3 regions of the Leclercia adecarboxylata genome follow, and region 2 is predicted to be linked to each of the others. Evidence: predicted binding sites of a transcription regulator. Region 2 holds the regulator's gene; each other region holds the start of a gene.
The links. Region 2 encodes PurR, which represses purine synthesis genes. Its sites were predicted from a motif close to CANGCAAACGTTTGCNTG; they were not measured.
Positions count from the first base shown of each region.

Region 1: purL (phosphoribosylformylglycinamidine synthase) is a predicted target of PurR. The motif match lies at 3,219-3,236, and genes of this name have one in related genera.
Region 3: galS (HTH-type transcriptional regulator GalS) is a predicted target of PurR. The motif match lies at 2,961-2,978, and genes of this name have one in related genera.

Region 1 covers NZ_CP040889.1:725,836-731,303, reverse strand. Annotated here, with positions in the region: gene FHN83_RS05205 (PTS transporter subunit EIIC) at 1-407, shown strand, start outside; gene yfhb (phosphatidylglycerophosphatase C) at 411-1,046, shown strand; gene tadA (tRNA adenosine(34) deaminase TadA) at 1,077-1,604, shown strand; gene mltF (membrane-bound lytic murein transglycosylase MltF) at 1,504-3,054, opposite strand; gene purL (phosphoribosylformylglycinamidine synthase) at 3,323-5,468, shown strand, end outside.
Region 2 covers NZ_CP040889.1:4,148,002-4,153,469, forward strand. Annotated here, with positions in the region: gene punC (purine nucleoside transporter PunC) at 177-1,373, opposite strand; gene punR (DNA-binding transcriptional activator PunR) at 1,489-2,412, shown strand; gene purR (HTH-type transcriptional repressor PurR) at 2,418-3,443, opposite strand; gene cydH (cytochrome bd-I accessory subunit CydH) at 3,739-3,828, shown strand; gene FHN83_RS21550 (MFS transporter) at 3,993-5,159, shown strand; gene sodB (superoxide dismutase [Fe]) at 5,198-5,468, opposite strand, start outside.
Region 3 covers NZ_CP040889.1:372,452-377,919, reverse strand. Annotated here, with positions in the region: gene FHN83_RS03645 (YbfB/YjiJ family MFS transporter) at 1-970, shown strand, start outside; gene folE (GTP cyclohydrolase I FolE) at 1,088-1,756, shown strand; gene yeiB (DUF418 domain-containing protein YeiB) at 1,774-2,931, shown strand; gene galS (HTH-type transcriptional regulator GalS) at 3,087-4,109, shown strand; gene mglB (galactose/glucose ABC transporter substrate-binding protein MglB) at 4,401-5,399, shown strand.

The DNA of each region.
Region 1 (5,468 bases), 1.7 Mb from region 2:
AGGCCCACGGCTACAACGCCCTGCTGCCTATTCTGGCGATGGCCGGGGTCGGGCAGATCGGCGCGGCGATTGCGGTGCTGATGAAAACCCGCAATGAACGCCTGAAAAAGGTGATCAAAGGGGCGCTGCCGGTTGGTCTGCTGGGCATTGGCGAGCCGCTGATTTTCGGCGTCACCCTGCCGCTGGGCAAGCCCTTTATCGGTGCCTGTCTGGGCGGCGCGGTTGGCGGGGCGCTGATCGGTTACTGGAAAGTCGCCACCGTGATTACCTTTGGCATTTCCGGTTTACCGCTGGCATTAACCATCGTGACCGGAAAAGTCATGCTCTATCTGTTAGGCTATCTGGTAGCGGTGATCGCCGGGTTCCTGTTTACCTGGCTGTTAGGGTTTAACGATCCAGAGGAGTAAGGTTTGGCAAATAACGAGCGTCGCGTTGTCTTTTTTGATCTGGACGGAACGCTGCATCAGCAGGATATGTTCGGTACCTTTATGCGCTATTTACTGCGCCGACAGCCCCTGAATGCCCTGCTCGTATTGCCCTTGCTACCCATTGTGGGCTGCGTGCTGCTGGTGAAAGGGCGCGCCGCCCGCTGGCCGATGAGCCTGCTGCTGTGGGGCTGCACCTTCGGCCACAGCGAAGCCCGGCTCAAACAGCTGGAGAAAGAGTTTGTCAGCTGGTTTCGCGAGCACGTCACCGCCTTTCCGGTGGTGCAGGATCGGCTGACAAACTACCTGGACGCCAACGACGCCGATATCTGGCTGATCACCGGCTCGCCGCAGTCGCTGGTGGAACAGGTCTATTTTGATACCCCCTGGCTGCCGCGCGTCAATCTGATCGCCACCCAGATTGGCCGCGCTTACGGCGGCTGGGTGCTGACCATGCGCTGCCTCGGCCACGAGAAGGTGGTGCAGCTGGAGAAAAAAATCGGCACCCCGCTGCGGCTCTACAGCGGCTACAGCGACAGCAAACAGGATAACCCGCTGCTCTACTTCTGCCAGCACCGCTGGCGCGTCACGCCGCTGGGCGAACTGCAGCAACTGGAATGATTGTGTGATTATGCATAGCGGGTGTGTATAATGCGCCCGCTTTTCAGACTGGAGTATGCTGCGTTGTCCGACCCCGAACTTAATCATGAATACTGGATGCGCCACGCGCTCCAGCTTGCCCAACGTGCCTGGGATGAAGGCGAAGTCCCGGTTGGTGCCGTACTGGTACACAACAATCAGGTGATTGGCGAAGGCTGGAATCGCCCGATTGGTCGCCATGACCCTACCGCGCATGCCGAAATTATGGCCTTACGCCAGGGCGGGCTGGTGCTGCAAAACTACCGCCTGCTGGATACCACCCTGTATGTCACCCTCGAACCCTGCGTTATGTGCTCCGGGGCGATGATCCACAGCCGGATCGGCACGGTGGTGTATGGCGCGCGGGATGAAAAAACCGGCGCGGCAGGTTCGCTGCTGGACGTGCTCAGCCACCCCGGCATGAATCATCAGGTCAACATTATTGGAGGGGTACTGGCACCAGCGTGTTCGGCGTTGCTAAGTGACTTCTTTCGAATGCGGCGTCAGCAGAAAAAGCAGCAAAAGGCAGAATCGAAGTAATCGGGTGAGTAAGCTCATCCGGTGACACCACCGGATAGGCCTGCGCCAGCTGCTGCTCCGTCAGCGCCTCTTTCTCTTTCTCCATCAGATACCCCACCAGGCTTATCTGGTATTTGCGGATATTCTCCACGTAGGCGTACGCCTCGTGGCCGCGCGCATAGCCATAGGTTAACTTGTTGTAATACGGCTTCTGGCTCAGCAGCGGCAGGCGCTGCTTTACGTCTGACCAGCTGTCCGGATTACCTTTGGTTTTCGCGGTCAGGGCGCGGGCGTCGATCATATGGGCATAGCCCATGTTATAGGCCGCCAGCGCAAACCAGATCCGCTCCTCCTCCGGCACCGTCTCCGGCACTTTCGCCATCATATCCTGCAGGTAACGCGCGCCGCCGCTGATGCTCTGCTCGGCGTCGGTACGGTCGGTGAGGCCCAGGCTCTGGGCGGTGTTTTTGGTCAGCATCATCAGGCCGCGCACGCCGGTTGGCGAGGTGGCCTGCGCATCCCAGTGAGACTCCTGATACGAAATCGCGGCCAGCAGACGCCAGTCAATCTCCTGGGCGTACTTCTCAAACAGCGGTTTCAGCTCCGGCAGGACGTTATCCACCGCCCGCAGGAAGCTGCGGGTATCGACATAGTCGAAATCGTCGCCGTGCCCGAGGTACTTCTCTTCCAGACGCGCCAGGGTGCCGTCTTCATTCATCCCGTTATAGAAATCGAGCATGGCGGCGGAGAGCGTCTGGTCGGCGTCAAGGGGACTGAACCAGGTGACGGGCTGCTCGTCGGTGACGTCCAGCGCCACGGCCAGCTCCGGGTGAACGCGCTGGAACAGGCTGATGGCAACCGAGTCGGCGATGGTGTAGGGCAGTTTCCCGTCCGTCACCTGCTCCAGCAGCGCCGTGGTGCCGAGCTTCTCATCAACCTTCCAGCTGAGGTCAGGGTACTTTTTCTCTTTCAGCGCCCGCAGGTCGTCAATCACCACATGGCCGGGGGCGACGGTAAGCCGATCGGCGGTAAGGCCGGCAAGGGTGCGCGGGCGCAGGCTGCCCACGCGATAGACCAGCTGCTGCGAGACAGAGTAGTAGGTCGGGCCTGGCTGATAATTTTTGCTGCGCTCGCTGTTATAGACCAGGCCTGCGGCCAGCAGATCGGCATCGCCATTATCAAGGTCGTCAAACAGCTGGCTGATGTTCTGGCGCACCGTAACTTTCAGCTTCACGCCCAGGTAGTCGGCAAAATGCTGCGCCAGTTCGTAATCCAGTCCAATGACTTTATCGTTTACCGAACTGTAGGTGAGGGGAGAGACAATGGTACTGACGCGCAGCTCCCCCCGCGCCTGGATGGCGGCGATGCGATTTTCGGCTTTACCGAACCAGGGGATTGATGGCCAGAGGGCCGCTGCCAGCAGCAGGGTGACGATGCCGATGAACAGGTAATTAATCTTTAATTTTTTCAATAAGTTGATTCTATATGCTGTGTATTATTCTGGTTAGTATTGGCCACAGTTAAAACAAGTATTACCAAAGATTTCGCGGCATTTTGCGCAAAGTTACGCCACTTGGCAACTTATTAGCAGGCGCGGCAACATTTGTTGCTAAATGCCAGCAACGATTTTATTACGACGCAAACGGTTTCGTCGGCGCGCAGGATCCACTATAATGGCGCCCGTTTTCCCCCCTTGCGCACACTGTAAGCGCCTCCGGCGCTTCGAAGACGAGAGACTTATGATGGAAATTCTGCGTGGTTCGCCTGCACTGTCTGCCTTCCGTATCAACAAACTGCTGGCACGTTTTCAGGCGGCCGACCTTCCGGTAAGCAATATTTACGCTGAGTATGTCCATTTTGCTGACCTGACCGCGCCTCTGTCGGCAGACGAGATGGTCCGACTGGAACGCCTGCTGAAGTATGGCCCAAGCCTGAGCAGCCATACCCCGAACGGTAAACTTCTGCTGGTCACGCCTCGCCCTGGCACCATCTCCCCCTGGTCTTCTAAAGCAACCGACATCGCCCATAACTGTGGTCTGAGCCAGATTAACCGTCTGGAGCGGGGCGTGGCGTATTACGTTGAAGCCTCCAGCCTTACCGACGCCCAGTGGTCAGTCGTGGCAACCGAGCTGCACGACCGCATGATGGAGAGCGTGTTTGCCTCTCTCGACGACGCAGAGCAGCTCTTCTCTCACCACCAGCCTGCACCGGTCCAGAGCGTGGATCTGCTGGGCCAGGGCCGTCAGGCGCTGATTGACGCCAACCTGCGTTTAGGCCTGGCGCTGGCGGAAGATGAAATTGACTACCTGCAGGATGCGTTCGTTAAGCTGAACCGCAACCCGAACGACATCGAACTCTATATGTTCGCGCAGGCTAACTCTGAGCACTGCCGTCACAAGATCTTCAACGCCGACTGGATTATTGACGGCGAGCAGCAGCCGAAGTCGCTGTTTAAAATGATCAAGAACACCATGGAGAAAACCCCTGACCACGTACTGTCGGCTTACAAAGACAACGCTGCGGTGATGGAAGGTTCCGAGGTGGGCCGCTTCTTCGCCGATCGCGAAGCAGGGCGCTATGACTTCCATCAGGAGCCTGCGCATATCCTGATGAAAGTTGAAACCCACAACCACCCGACGGCGATCTCGCCGTGGCCGGGGGCTGCGACCGGTTCCGGCGGTGAAATCCGTGACGAAGGCGCAACCGGTCGTGGGGCAAAACCAAAGGCGGGTCTGGTCGGTTTCTCCGTTTCCAACCTGCGTATCCCGGGCTTTGAGCAGCCGTGGGAAGAAGATTTCGGCAAGCCAGAGCGTATTGTTACCGCGCTGGACATCATGACCGACGGCCCGCTGGGCGGCGCGGCGTTCAACAACGAATTTGGTCGACCGGCCCTGAACGGCTACTTCCGTACCTATGAAGAGAAAGTGGACAGCCACAACGGCGAAGAGCTGCGCGGCTACCATAAGCCGATCATGCTGGCAGGTGGGATCGGCAACATTCGCGCCGATCACGTGCAGAAAGGCGAGATCGTTGTTGGCGCGAAGCTGATCGTGCTGGGTGGCCCGGCGATGAACATCGGTCTGGGCGGCGGGGCAGCCTCTTCTATGGCCTCCGGCCAGTCTGACGCGGATCTCGACTTTGCCTCAGTCCAGCGTGACAACCCTGAGATGGAGCGTCGTTGCCAGGAGGTGATCGACCGCTGCTGGCAGCTGGGTGATGCCAACCCGATCCTCTTTATCCACGATGTCGGCGCGGGCGGTCTGTCCAACGCCATGCCGGAGCTGGTCAGCGACGGCAACCGCGGCGGACGCTTCAACCTTCGCGACATCCTGAGCGATGAGCCAGGCATGAGCCCGCTGGAGATCTGGTGTAACGAATCCCAGGAACGCTATGTGCTGGCCGTGGCGCCAGATCAGCTGCCGCTGTTTGACGAGCTGTGCCGCCGCGAGCGCGCACCGTACGCGGTGATCGGCGAAGCCACCGAAGAGATGCACCTCTCCTTAAGCGATACCCACTTCGACAACCAGCCGATTGATCTGCCGCTGGACGTGCTGCTGGGCAAAACGCCGAAGATGACCCGCGACGTTGAGTCCCGCAAAGCCAGCGGTAAAGCGCTCGACCTGCAGGGCGTCACCGTGGCCGACGCGGTCAACCGCGTTCTGCATCTGCCGTCCGTCGCGGAGAAAACCTTCCTCGTCACTATCGGCGACCGCACCGTGACCGGCATGGTTGCCCGGGATCAGATGGTAGGCCCGTGGCAGGTACCGGTGGCGAACTGCGCGGTGACCACCGCCAGCCTCGACAGCTACTATGGTGAAGCGATGGCGCTGGGCGAACGCTCCCCGGTTGCCCTGCTGGACTTCGCGGCTTCTGCCCGTCTGGCAG
Region 2 (5,468 bases):
TAGAACAGAGGAAGGGAGATAACCCTTGCCGAAAGGCCATCCATGCTAAAACGGGAGCACTCCGGCTCCCGTTAATACTTAATAATTTTCGTATTTATCAGAATGCGCTAATAAGTATAGGCCTGATAAATGGGTGCTTCAACAGAAAATCGTTAGCACCCTAATCAGTTACGCCATCAGGCGCGAGAGGACTCCGCCTGCATCTCGTCATGCTGCTGGCGGGCAGGGAGGTACTGCATCCGGTAGCCCAGCGCGGCCAGTATCACGGTGGCGACCATCACGCTGGTGGTGGTCAGCAGCGGGGTGGCAATCAGCCATGAGACCAGCAGGCTGGCAAGGAAGCAGAGGCCCAGCTGCAGGGTGTTCTGCAACGCGGCCGCGCTGCCGGTGGCCTGCGGGAAGGGACGCAGCGCCTGCGCGACGACGATAGGGTAGATCGCGCCGTTCGCCACCGCCATCAGGCAGAAGGGTATCAGCAGCTCCGCCAGGCTCACGCCCGGAATAAACCCTACCGCCCAGGTGCCTATCACGCTGAGCGCAAACAGGCCCAGCAGCCACGGCAGCATCTGGTGACCCTGCCATTTTTGCAGCGCAGCGCGACAGCCGTAGCCACCAATCAGGAAGGCGATGGTCTGCGGCACGTAGCTCAGGCCGATCGCTGCCGGGCTGTAGCCCATCTCGCTGAGGATAAACGGCGAGCCGGTCAGCCAGGCGAAGAAGCTGGCGGAACAGGCGGCGTAGATCAGCACGTTACCGCGATAAACACGCGAGCGGAGCAGGGTGAAGAAGGTGACGCGGGACTCAGGCCGATCCGCTTTTGCCGCGACCGGTTTCAGGAAAAAGGCCGGGATCATCAGCACCAGGGTGATGGCAAACAGCACGGCAAAAATGGCCTGCCAGCTGAAATGGGCGAGGATCCAGCTGCCGAGCAGCGGTGCCAGGGCCGGTGACAGCCCCACCAGCGGCATGATGGTGGCGAAAATCCGGTTGGTCCGCGTCGCCGGGTAGTAGTCCGTCACCAGCGCCTGCCAGGTGACCGCCGCCGCGCAGACGCCTACCGCCTGGATAAAGCGCAGCACCAGCAGCCAGGTGGCATCGCGTACCCACAGCATGCCCAGACAGCCCAGCGCGAAGATGGCTAAACCGGTCAGCAGAACCGGCTTACGCCCGAAGCGGTCGGACATCGGTCCCCACAGCAGCTGCGCGAAAGCAAAGCCCGCAAGGAAGAGGCTCAGGCTGGCGCTGATGGCGGCCGCCGGGGTTTGCAGATCTTCCTGCATGATCGAGAAGGCAGGCAGATACATATCGGTGGCGAGGAAGCCCAGTACGCTCAGGCCGCCAAGCCAGACTAAAAATCCTTTCCTGGGTTGCATTGTTTTATTGTCCTTATGGGTGCAGGTTTAGGTAGCCGCTGAGTGTAGGCAGTGCAATCCCGCTTGTGAAACGCTAATATTTGGCGGTTGCATTCAAATTTTTTGCAGGCAGAAAATGTGGTCTGAATATTCCCTTGAAGTGGTGGACGCCGTGGCGCGTAACGGCAGTTTCAGCGGCGCGGCCCAGGAGCTGCACCGCGTTCCCTCGGCGATCAGCTATACGGTGCGTCAGCTTGAGGAGTGGCTGGCGGTGCCGCTGTTTGAACGGCGCCATCGCGACGTGGAGCTCACCCCGGCCGGCATGTGGTTTCTGAAGGAGGGGCGCTCTGTTATCAAAAAAATGCAGATCACCCGCGAACAGTGCCAGCAGATCGCCAACGGCTGGCGCGGGCACATCTCCATTGCGGTGGACAACATCGTTCGCCCCGAGCGCACCCGCCAGATGATTGTCGATTTTTACCGTCACTTCTCTGACGTCGAGCTGCGGGTCTCCCAGGAGGTCTTTAACGGCGTGTGGGATGCGCTGGCGGACGGCAGGGTGGAGATGGCCATCGGCGCGACCCAGGCGATCCCGGTGGGGGGACGCTACGCTTTTCGCGATATGGGCATGCTGAGCTGGATCTGCGTGGTGGCGAGCCATCATCCGCTGGCCGCGCTTCCCGACCCGCTCAGCGATGATACCCTGCGCAACTGGCCGTCGCTGGTGCGGGAAGACACCTCCCGCTCGCTGCCAAAACGCATCACCTGGCTGCTGGACAACCAGCGGCGGATCGTCACCCCGGACTGGGAGTCGGCGGCAACCTGCCTCTCGGCCGGACTGTGCGTGGGGATGGTGCCGGTGCATTTTGCCCGCCCGTGGATCGACAGCGGCAAATGGGTGGAACTGACGCTGGAGAACCCGTTCCCGGATGCGGCCTGCTGCCTGACCTGGCAACAAAACGATATGTCACCGGCGCTGGCGTGGCTGCTGGATTATCTGGGGGACAGTGAAACGATGAACAGGGAGTGGCTGCGGGAGCCAGAGGTGCTGGCTCCCTGAGGGGATCAACGGCGGTAGTCGCGGAACGGGCCATCGGCGACGGAGCGGCGTTCGATCAAACGCGGATGCACTTCAATGGACTGCGACTCTTCGCGCTTGTTGACGATACGGTCGAGCAGCATGTTGAAGGCCGTCTCCCCCAGCGAATCTTTTGGCTGGTGGATAGTGGTCAGCGCCGGGGTGAAGAACCGGGCGTTGCGCACGTTATCATAGCCGATCAGCGAAACGTCCTGCGGCACGCGCAGACCCATTTCATCGGCGGCGCACAGGGCGCCCATCGCCATAATGTCGCCGCCGCAGAAAATAGCGGTCGGACGCGGGCTCTGGGAGAGGATCTGCTGCATGGCGCGATAGCCGGACTCTGGCTCAAAGTCGCCCTGCACGATCCAGTTTTCCGGCACCGTGATTAACGCTTCTTCCATCGCTTTCATAAAACCGGCCAGACGCCCGGCACCGGTATTGCGCTCCAGCGCCCCCGGAATAACGCCGATGTCGCGGTGACCGCGTTCAATCAGATAACGTCCGGCCATATAGCCGCCTTCAAAGGCGTTATCGATCACCGAGTCGGTGAAGTCGGCTTTCGCTTCGCCCCAGTCCATCACCACCATCGGAATATTGCGATACTCTTCCAGCATCGTCAGCAGGGGCTCCGGATATTCGGAGCACATCACCAGCAGGCCGTCGACACGCTTTTGCGCCATCATTGACAGGTAGGCCCGCTGCTTCTCGAGGCTGTTCCAGGCGTTGCCGAGGATCAGGGTATAGCCTTTCTGGAAGCAGTTTTTCTCTACCGCTTCAATAATTTCTGCGAAGTAGGGGGCTTCGCTGCTGGTCGCCAGCAGGCCGATCGATTTGGTGTGATTCACCTTCAGACTGCGGGCCACGGCGCTGGGAGAGTAGTGCAGCTCTTTGATCGCTGCCCAGACGTTGTTACGCGTCTCTTCCGCCACAAAGCGGGTTTTGTTAATAACATGTGATACGGTTGTAGTGGAAACGTTTGCGCGTTTCGCTACGTCTTTAATTGTTGCCATCAGATGTCACTCCAGACCATATCTAAGCTCCTGAAAAACCAATAGGTAAACGTTTGCCTTCACTCGCCCTAATTGCGCAATTTGAATTGCGGTACGCCGGGAAAACGACACAGGACGTCAGGAGGGGGTCAATGGCCGGTACGCTAATAAATTTAGCGTGGAATTTTGTCTGATCTTGACCAAAAGGGGAAGAGTAAAAATGGATATCAACCTAATTCCCGCAAGATTTTTACCCTGAACTGTGCAAAAATGAGCAAGCTCACTCTTCATGGGGTGATTAAAAGGAGAAAAATTGATGAGTACCGATCTTAAGTTTTCGCTGGTTACCACCATTATTGTTCTGGGTCTGATCGTAGCAAGCGGTCTGACTGCTGCGCTGCACTGATCCTCGCGAGGGAGTCACCGCTCCCTCGTCTCCCTTCCTTTATTGTTACGCTCCCTGCAAAAATCTTTTGCCAAATTGTTAACTTCTCATTTTTTGTGATTGATGTCATGCTTTCGCCTTCATTGTTCTGTGTCGCCTGACGACACGGTGTCTGGAGTTGAAGTATGAGAATCAATTTTCCGCTGCTGGCCCTGGCCATTGGTGCGTTTGGTATCGGCACCACCGAGTTTTCCCCGATGGGGCTGTTACCGGTGATTGCCCGGGGTGTGGATGTTTCTATTCCCGCGGCAGGCATGCTGATCAGCGCCTACGCCATCGGCGTGATGGTGGGGGCGCCGCTGATGACCCTGCTGCTGTCGCACCGCGGTCGCCGTAACGCGCTGATCTTCCTGATGGCGATCTTTACCGTCGGTAACGTTCTCTCGGCGCTCTCCCCGGATTACACCACCCTGCTGCTGTCGCGCATTCTGACCAGCCTCAACCACGGCGCCTTCTTTGGCCTCGGGTCTGTGGTGGCCGCAAGCGTGGTGCCGAAGCACAAACAGGCCAGCGCCGTGGCAACCATGTTTATGGGGCTGACCATCGCCAACATCGGCGGCGTCCCTGCCGCGACCTGGATGGGCGAAGCGATCGGCTGGCGCATGTCATTCCTCGCAACCGCGCTGCTCGGCGTGGTCTCGATGATCGCACTGTTCTTCTCTCTGCCAGCGGGCGGGGCGGGCGAAAAGCCGGAAGTGCGCAAAGAGCTGGCGGTGCTGATGCGCCCGCAGGTGCTCTCGGCCTTGCTGACTACCGTGCTCGGTGCCGGGGCGATGTTTACGCTCTACACCTACATTGCACCGGTCCTGCATGACATTAACAACGCCACGCCTGCCTTTGTCACCGCGATGCTGGTGCTGATTGGCGTCGGTTTCTCGCTTGGCAACTTCCTCGGCGGCAAGCTGGCGGACCGCTCCGTGAGCGGCACCCTGAAGGGGTTTTTACTGCTGCTGATCGTCATCATGCTGGCGATCCCGTGGCTGGCGCGTAACGAAGTGGGCGCGGCATTTGCGATGGTGGTGTGGGGAATGGCGACCTTTGCGGTAGTACCACCGCTGCAGATGCGCGTGATGCGTGTAGCGAGCGATGCGCCGGGGTTATCCTCTTCCGTGAATATCGGGGCGTTTAACCTCGGGAATGCGCTGGGGGCGGCGGCCGGTGGGGCGGTGATCTCGGGCGGACTGGGTTACAGCTTCGTTCCGGTGATGGGGGCCATCATTGCGGCGCTGGGGCTTCTGCTGGTGCTGACTGCTGACAGAAAACAACCTGATCCGGTGTGTGCTACCGAATAAAACAGAAAAGCAGAAGGCCGGGCCTTCTGCTTTTTTTGTTACGCCGCGAAGTTCTTCGCAACAAACGCCCAGTTTACCAGCGCCCAGAAGTGCTCAAGATAGTTCGGGCGCGCATTGCGGTAATCGATGTAGTACGCGTGCTCCCAAACATCCACCGTTAACAGCGGGGTGGCGTTGCTGGTCAACGGCGTGCCCGCGTTGGAAGTAGAAACGATGGCCAGTTTGCCGTCCGCCTCTTTTACCAGCCAGGTCCAGCCTGCGCCAAAGTTCTTCACCGCCGCGTCGGTAAACTTCGCCTTAAACTCTGCA
Region 3 (5,468 bases), 1.3 Mb from region 2:
GGGGGCGTGGGATGCCATGCGCGCGCACCGGTTTGTCGAAGGGCGTTTATGGCTGGGCATAACGGGGGCGGTGGCGCTGACGTTGCTTTCCGCCGTGGCGGATAACGCCATTGTTCATGGCCTGCTGCGCTTTGTGATTGGCTGCATGAGCGGCTGGTCGATGGTGCTTATCGCCGCCTGGACCAACGAACGGCTGGCCCATTTCGGCAAGCCGGGCCTGAGTGCCGCGGTGTTTGCCGGGCCAGGGGCGGGCATTGCGATAAGCGGTCTGCTGGCGGTGTGGATCCAGGCCCAGGCGCTGTCGGCCAGCGCCGCCTGGCAAATTTACGGCCTGCTGGCGCTGGTGCTCGTCGCGCTGGTGGCGCGTTACCTGCCGCGTACCGGGCATCTGCATCGCCCGGGCACCACGCCGGAGCCGCTGACCCTGACCCGGGATTTGCGTCGTCTGGTCTGGAGCTACAGCCTCGCCGGGTTTGGTTACATTCTCCCGGCGACGTTTCTGTCGCAAATGGCGGCGTTGCGCTTTCCCGGTAGCGCCTTTGCCCAGTTTGTCTGGCCGGTGTTCGGGTTTGCCTCGATGCTGGGGATTGCCCTGAGTATCGCTCTGCGCCACGTCTCTACCAGCCATCGTCGGCTGGCGGTGGTGCTCTGGTTGCAGGCGGTGGGGGTGATTGCCGCCTGGCTGATGCCGGGTATGGCCGGTCTGGTGACCGGTGCACTGCTGGTCGGTGGCGGATTTTTGTGTGCGGTGCAGCTCTCGTTACTCTACGGGCGCGAGCTGGCGCCGAATCATACGCGTTACATGGCCGGTTTACTCACCACCGGCTATGCGGTCGGGCAGCTGATTGGCCCGATGACCTCGGCACTGTCGAGCTGGCTTACCCATCAGCTTGAGCCCGTGCTGGGCCTTGCCGGTATCGCATTGTTTATTGCGGGCGGACTGGTCTGGCAGCGTCAGGTTGAAAGGTAACGGCAATTGGAATAATTATCGCGGTGAATACTGGATTATGCTCGCCGCCTCACGCACAATGAGTGCACATTTTGCCCCACGGAGGGCAGAAGAGCACCGCACCTGCAGGAGAAAAGAATGTCATCAATGAGTAAAGAAGCAGCACTCGTCCACGAAGCGCTGGTCGCACACGGTCTCGAAACCCCGCTGCGTCCACCGGTTCAGGATCTGGACAACGAAACGCGTAAACGTCTTATTTCCGGACACATGACCGAAATCATGCAGCTGCTCAATCTCGATTTGAGTGATGACAGTCTGATGGAGACCCCGCGTCGCATCGCCAAAATGTATGTCGATGAGATTTTCTCCGGGCTGGATTACGCTAACTTCCCGAAAATCACCGTCATCGAAAACAAGATGAAGGTCGATGAGATGGTGACCGTGCGTGATATCACCCTGACCAGCACCTGTGAACACCATTTCGTGACTATCGACGGTAAAGCGACCGTGGCCTACATCCCGAAAGATGCGGTGATTGGTCTGTCGAAGATTAACCGTATCGTGCAGTTCTTTGCTCAGCGTCCGCAGGTGCAGGAGCGTTTAACCCAGCAGATCCTTATCGCGCTGCAAACGCTGCTTGGCACTAACAACGTGGCGGTATCGATTGATGCGGTGCATTACTGCGTGAAAGCGCGCGGTATTCGTGATGCGACCAGCGCCACCACCACCACCTCGCTGGGCGGTCTGTTCAAATCGAGCCAGAATACCCGCCAGGAGTTCCTGCGCGCCGTACGTCACCACAACTGATCGTCAGGGCAGGGTACATGGAAAGAAATGTCACGCTGGATTTCGTTCGTGGCGTCGCTATTCTGGGTATCCTGCTGCTGAATATAAGCGGCTTCGGTTTGCCGAAAGCCGCTTACCTCAATCCCGCCTGGTATGGCGATATCACCCTCAGCGACGCCTGGACATGGGCTATGCTGGATCTCTTCGCTCAGGTCAAATTCCTCACCCTGTTTGCGCTACTGTTCGGGGCAGGCCTTCAGCTATTACTGAAACGTGGTAAACGCTGGATCCAGGCCCGGCTCTCCCTGCTGGTGCTGTTTGGCTTTATTCATGGGCTGCTGTTCTGGGATGGCGACATTCTGCTGGCCTACGGACTGGTGGGGCTGATCTGCTGGCGCATCATCCGCGACGCCCATGATGTCAAAAATCTCTTCAATACCGGCGTTGTGCTGTTCCTTATCGGCGTGGCCATTTTGCTGCTGCTGGGCGTTATCTCCGGCGGCTCGACCAATCGCTCCTGGGTGCCGGATGCGGCCAATCTGCAGTATGAGCAGTACTGGAAGGTGGGCGGCGGTATGGAGGCCATCAGCAACCGGGCGGATATGATCGGAAATACGCTGCTGGCCCTCGGGGCGCAGTATGGCTGGCAGCTGGCAGGCATGATGCTGATCGGCGCTGCGCTGATGCGAACCGGCTGGCTGAAGGGCGAGTTCAGCCAGCGCCATTACCGGCGTACCGGGATGTGGCTGGTGCTGGTGGGGCTGGCTATCAACCTTCCGGCGGTGATCGCCCAGTGGTCTGTGGGCTGGGATTATCGCTGGTGCGCCTTCCTGCTGCAGGCGCCGCGCGAGCTGAGCGCCCCGTTCCAGACCATTGGCTATGCCGCGCTGATGTACGGTTACTGGCCGCAGCTCTGCCGTTTCAGGCTGGTGGGGGCGGTGGCCTGCGTCGGTCGCATGGCGCTGAGCAACTATATTTTACAGACGCTGATCTGCACCACGCTGTTCTATCACCTCGGCTTATTTATGAAATTCGATCGCCTGCAGCTGCTCGGCTTTGTTCTGCCCATCTGGCTGGTGAATATTAGTTTCTCGGTTCTCTGGCTGCGTCATTTCCGTCAGGGGCCGCTGGAGTGGCTGTGGCGACAATTGACAGCACGTGCGTCAGGGGTTTCATCAAGTAATACATCCGGATAACGATCTGGATCACAATCATTAACAAAACGGATGTAACCGTTTTCATCCTTGTGACCTTCTTCACGTAGTCCTCCTCTTCTCGCTGCCAGAATAGTCACCTTGCTAAACACAGGGGGTGTCTGTGAGTTGCTGCAATCTAAATAAGGGTGGTGAATATGATCACCATTCGTGACGTCGCGCGTCAGGCGGGCGTTTCTGTCGCCACCGTTTCCCGGGTTCTTAACAATAGCGCGCTGGTCAGTCCGGAGACACGGGAGTGCGTGATGAAAGCCGTCACGGCGCTGGGCTACCGGCCAAACGCGAACGCCCAGGCGCTGGCAACGCAGGTCAGCGACACCATCGGCGTAGTGGTGATGGATGTGTCGGATGCATTCTTTGGCGCGCTGGTGAAAGCCGTGGATATGGTCGCCCAGGAGCACAATAAATACGTGCTGATCGGCAACAGCTATCACGAGGCGGAAAAAGAGCGTAACGCCATTGAGGTGTTGATTCGCCAGCGCTGTAACGCCCTGATTGTGCACTCAAAAGCGTTAAGCGATGAAGAGCTTTCCGCGCTGATGGAGCAGATCCCCGGCATGGTACTGATTAACCGAATCGTCCCTGGCTACGCCCATCGCTGCGTCTGCCTTGATAACGTCAGCGGCGCGATGATGGCGACGCGGATGCTGATGAACAACGGCCATCAGCGCATCGGCTATCTGGCCTCCAGCCACCGCATTGAGGATGACGACATGCGCCGGGAAGGCTGGCAGAAAGCCATGCTGGAACAGGGCATTACGGCATCGGAAAGCTGGATCGGTACCGGCGCGCCGGACATGCAGGGCGGGGAAGCGGCGATGGTGGAACTGCTCGGGCGTAACCTGCAGCTGACCGCCGTCTTTGCCTATAACGACAGTATGGCCGCGGGGGCGCTCACCGCGCTGAAAGATAACGGCATTGCGGTGCCACAGCATCTGTCATTGATTGGTTTCGATGATATCCCGATTGCCCGTTACACGGACCCTCAGCTGACGACGGTTCGCTACCCGATCGCCTCTATGGCGCGCCTGGCCACGGAGCTGGCGTTACAGGGGGCTGCCGGCAAGCTGGATATCAATGCAACACACTGTTTCATGCCGACTTTAGTGCGTCGCCACTCGGTTGCCATACGGCAAATTGTGGTGCCGATCACTAACTAATAATTCGTCGTGATGTAACCGTTTTCAATTTGTGAGTAAATTCACAGTAACTTAACAATGCGCTGTCTATGATGTCAGCGTTTTAGCAACTGAAACGCTATGTAACGGTGATTAATCACTTTGACTATAGCCAAGGTACGTTAAACAACCAAAAAAACGCATTCTGGAGCGTTACCGACCAAGGAAGATAGAAATTTTATAAGTGGACTTCGGCCGGCAGCAACGTTTCTTTAACATGTGCCCGCCGAGCCTTATTCACACGAACTACCCTGCATAAAAATCGGAGATATCATGAATAAGAAGGTGTTGACTCTGTCTGCTCTTATGGCAAGCATGTTTTTCGGTGCCGCCGCGCACGCTGCAGATAGCCGTATTGGTGTGACTATCTATAAGTATGACGACAACTTTATGTCTGTTGTGCGTAAGGCAATCGAGAAAGAAGGCAAAGGTGCGCCAGACGTTCAGCTGCTGATGAATGACTCCCAGAATGACCAGTCCAAACAGAACGACCAGATCGACGTTCTGCTGGCGAAAGGCGTGAAAGCACTGGCAATCAACCTGGTTGACCCGGCTGCTGCAGGTACCGTTATCGAGAAAGCACGTGGTCAGAACGTGCCTGTGGTATTCTTCAACAAAGAACCTTCCCGTAAAGCGCTGGATAGCTACGACAAAGCGTTCTACGTCGGTACCGACTCCAAAGAATCCGGCATTATTCAGGGCGACCTGATTGCTAAACACTGGGCGGCTAACCCGAACTGGGATCTGAACAAAGATGGTCAGGTTCAGTTCGTACTGCTGAAAGGCGAACCGGGCCACCCGGACGCTGAAGCACGTACCACCTACGTTATCAAAGAGCTGAACGAGAAGGGTCTGAAAACCCAGCAGCTGGCATTAGATACCGCAATGTGGGATACCGCTCAGGCGAAAGACAAGATGGACGCATGGCTGTCCGGTCCTAACGCTAACAAAATTGAAGTGGTTATCGCAAACAACGATGCGATGGCAATGGGTGCGGTAGAAGCACTGAAAGCACATAACAAATCTTCTATCCCGGTATTTGGTGTGGATGCCCTGCCTGAAGCGCTGGCTCTGGTTAAATCTGGCGCAATGGCCGGTACCGTGCTGAACGATGCTAACAACCAGGCGAAAGCCACCTTCGATCTGGCGAAAAACCTGGCAGAAGGCAAAGGCGCTGCTGACGGTACTAACTGGAAAATCGAGAATAAAGTTGTTCGCGTACCGTACGTTGGCGTAGATCAGGAAAACCTGGCGCAGTTCACCGGTAAATAAGTTATTGCATTCCACTGGGCGCAGTTTCTGCGCCCTTTTATCACGCGACGCGAGGCCGAGAAGGTATAA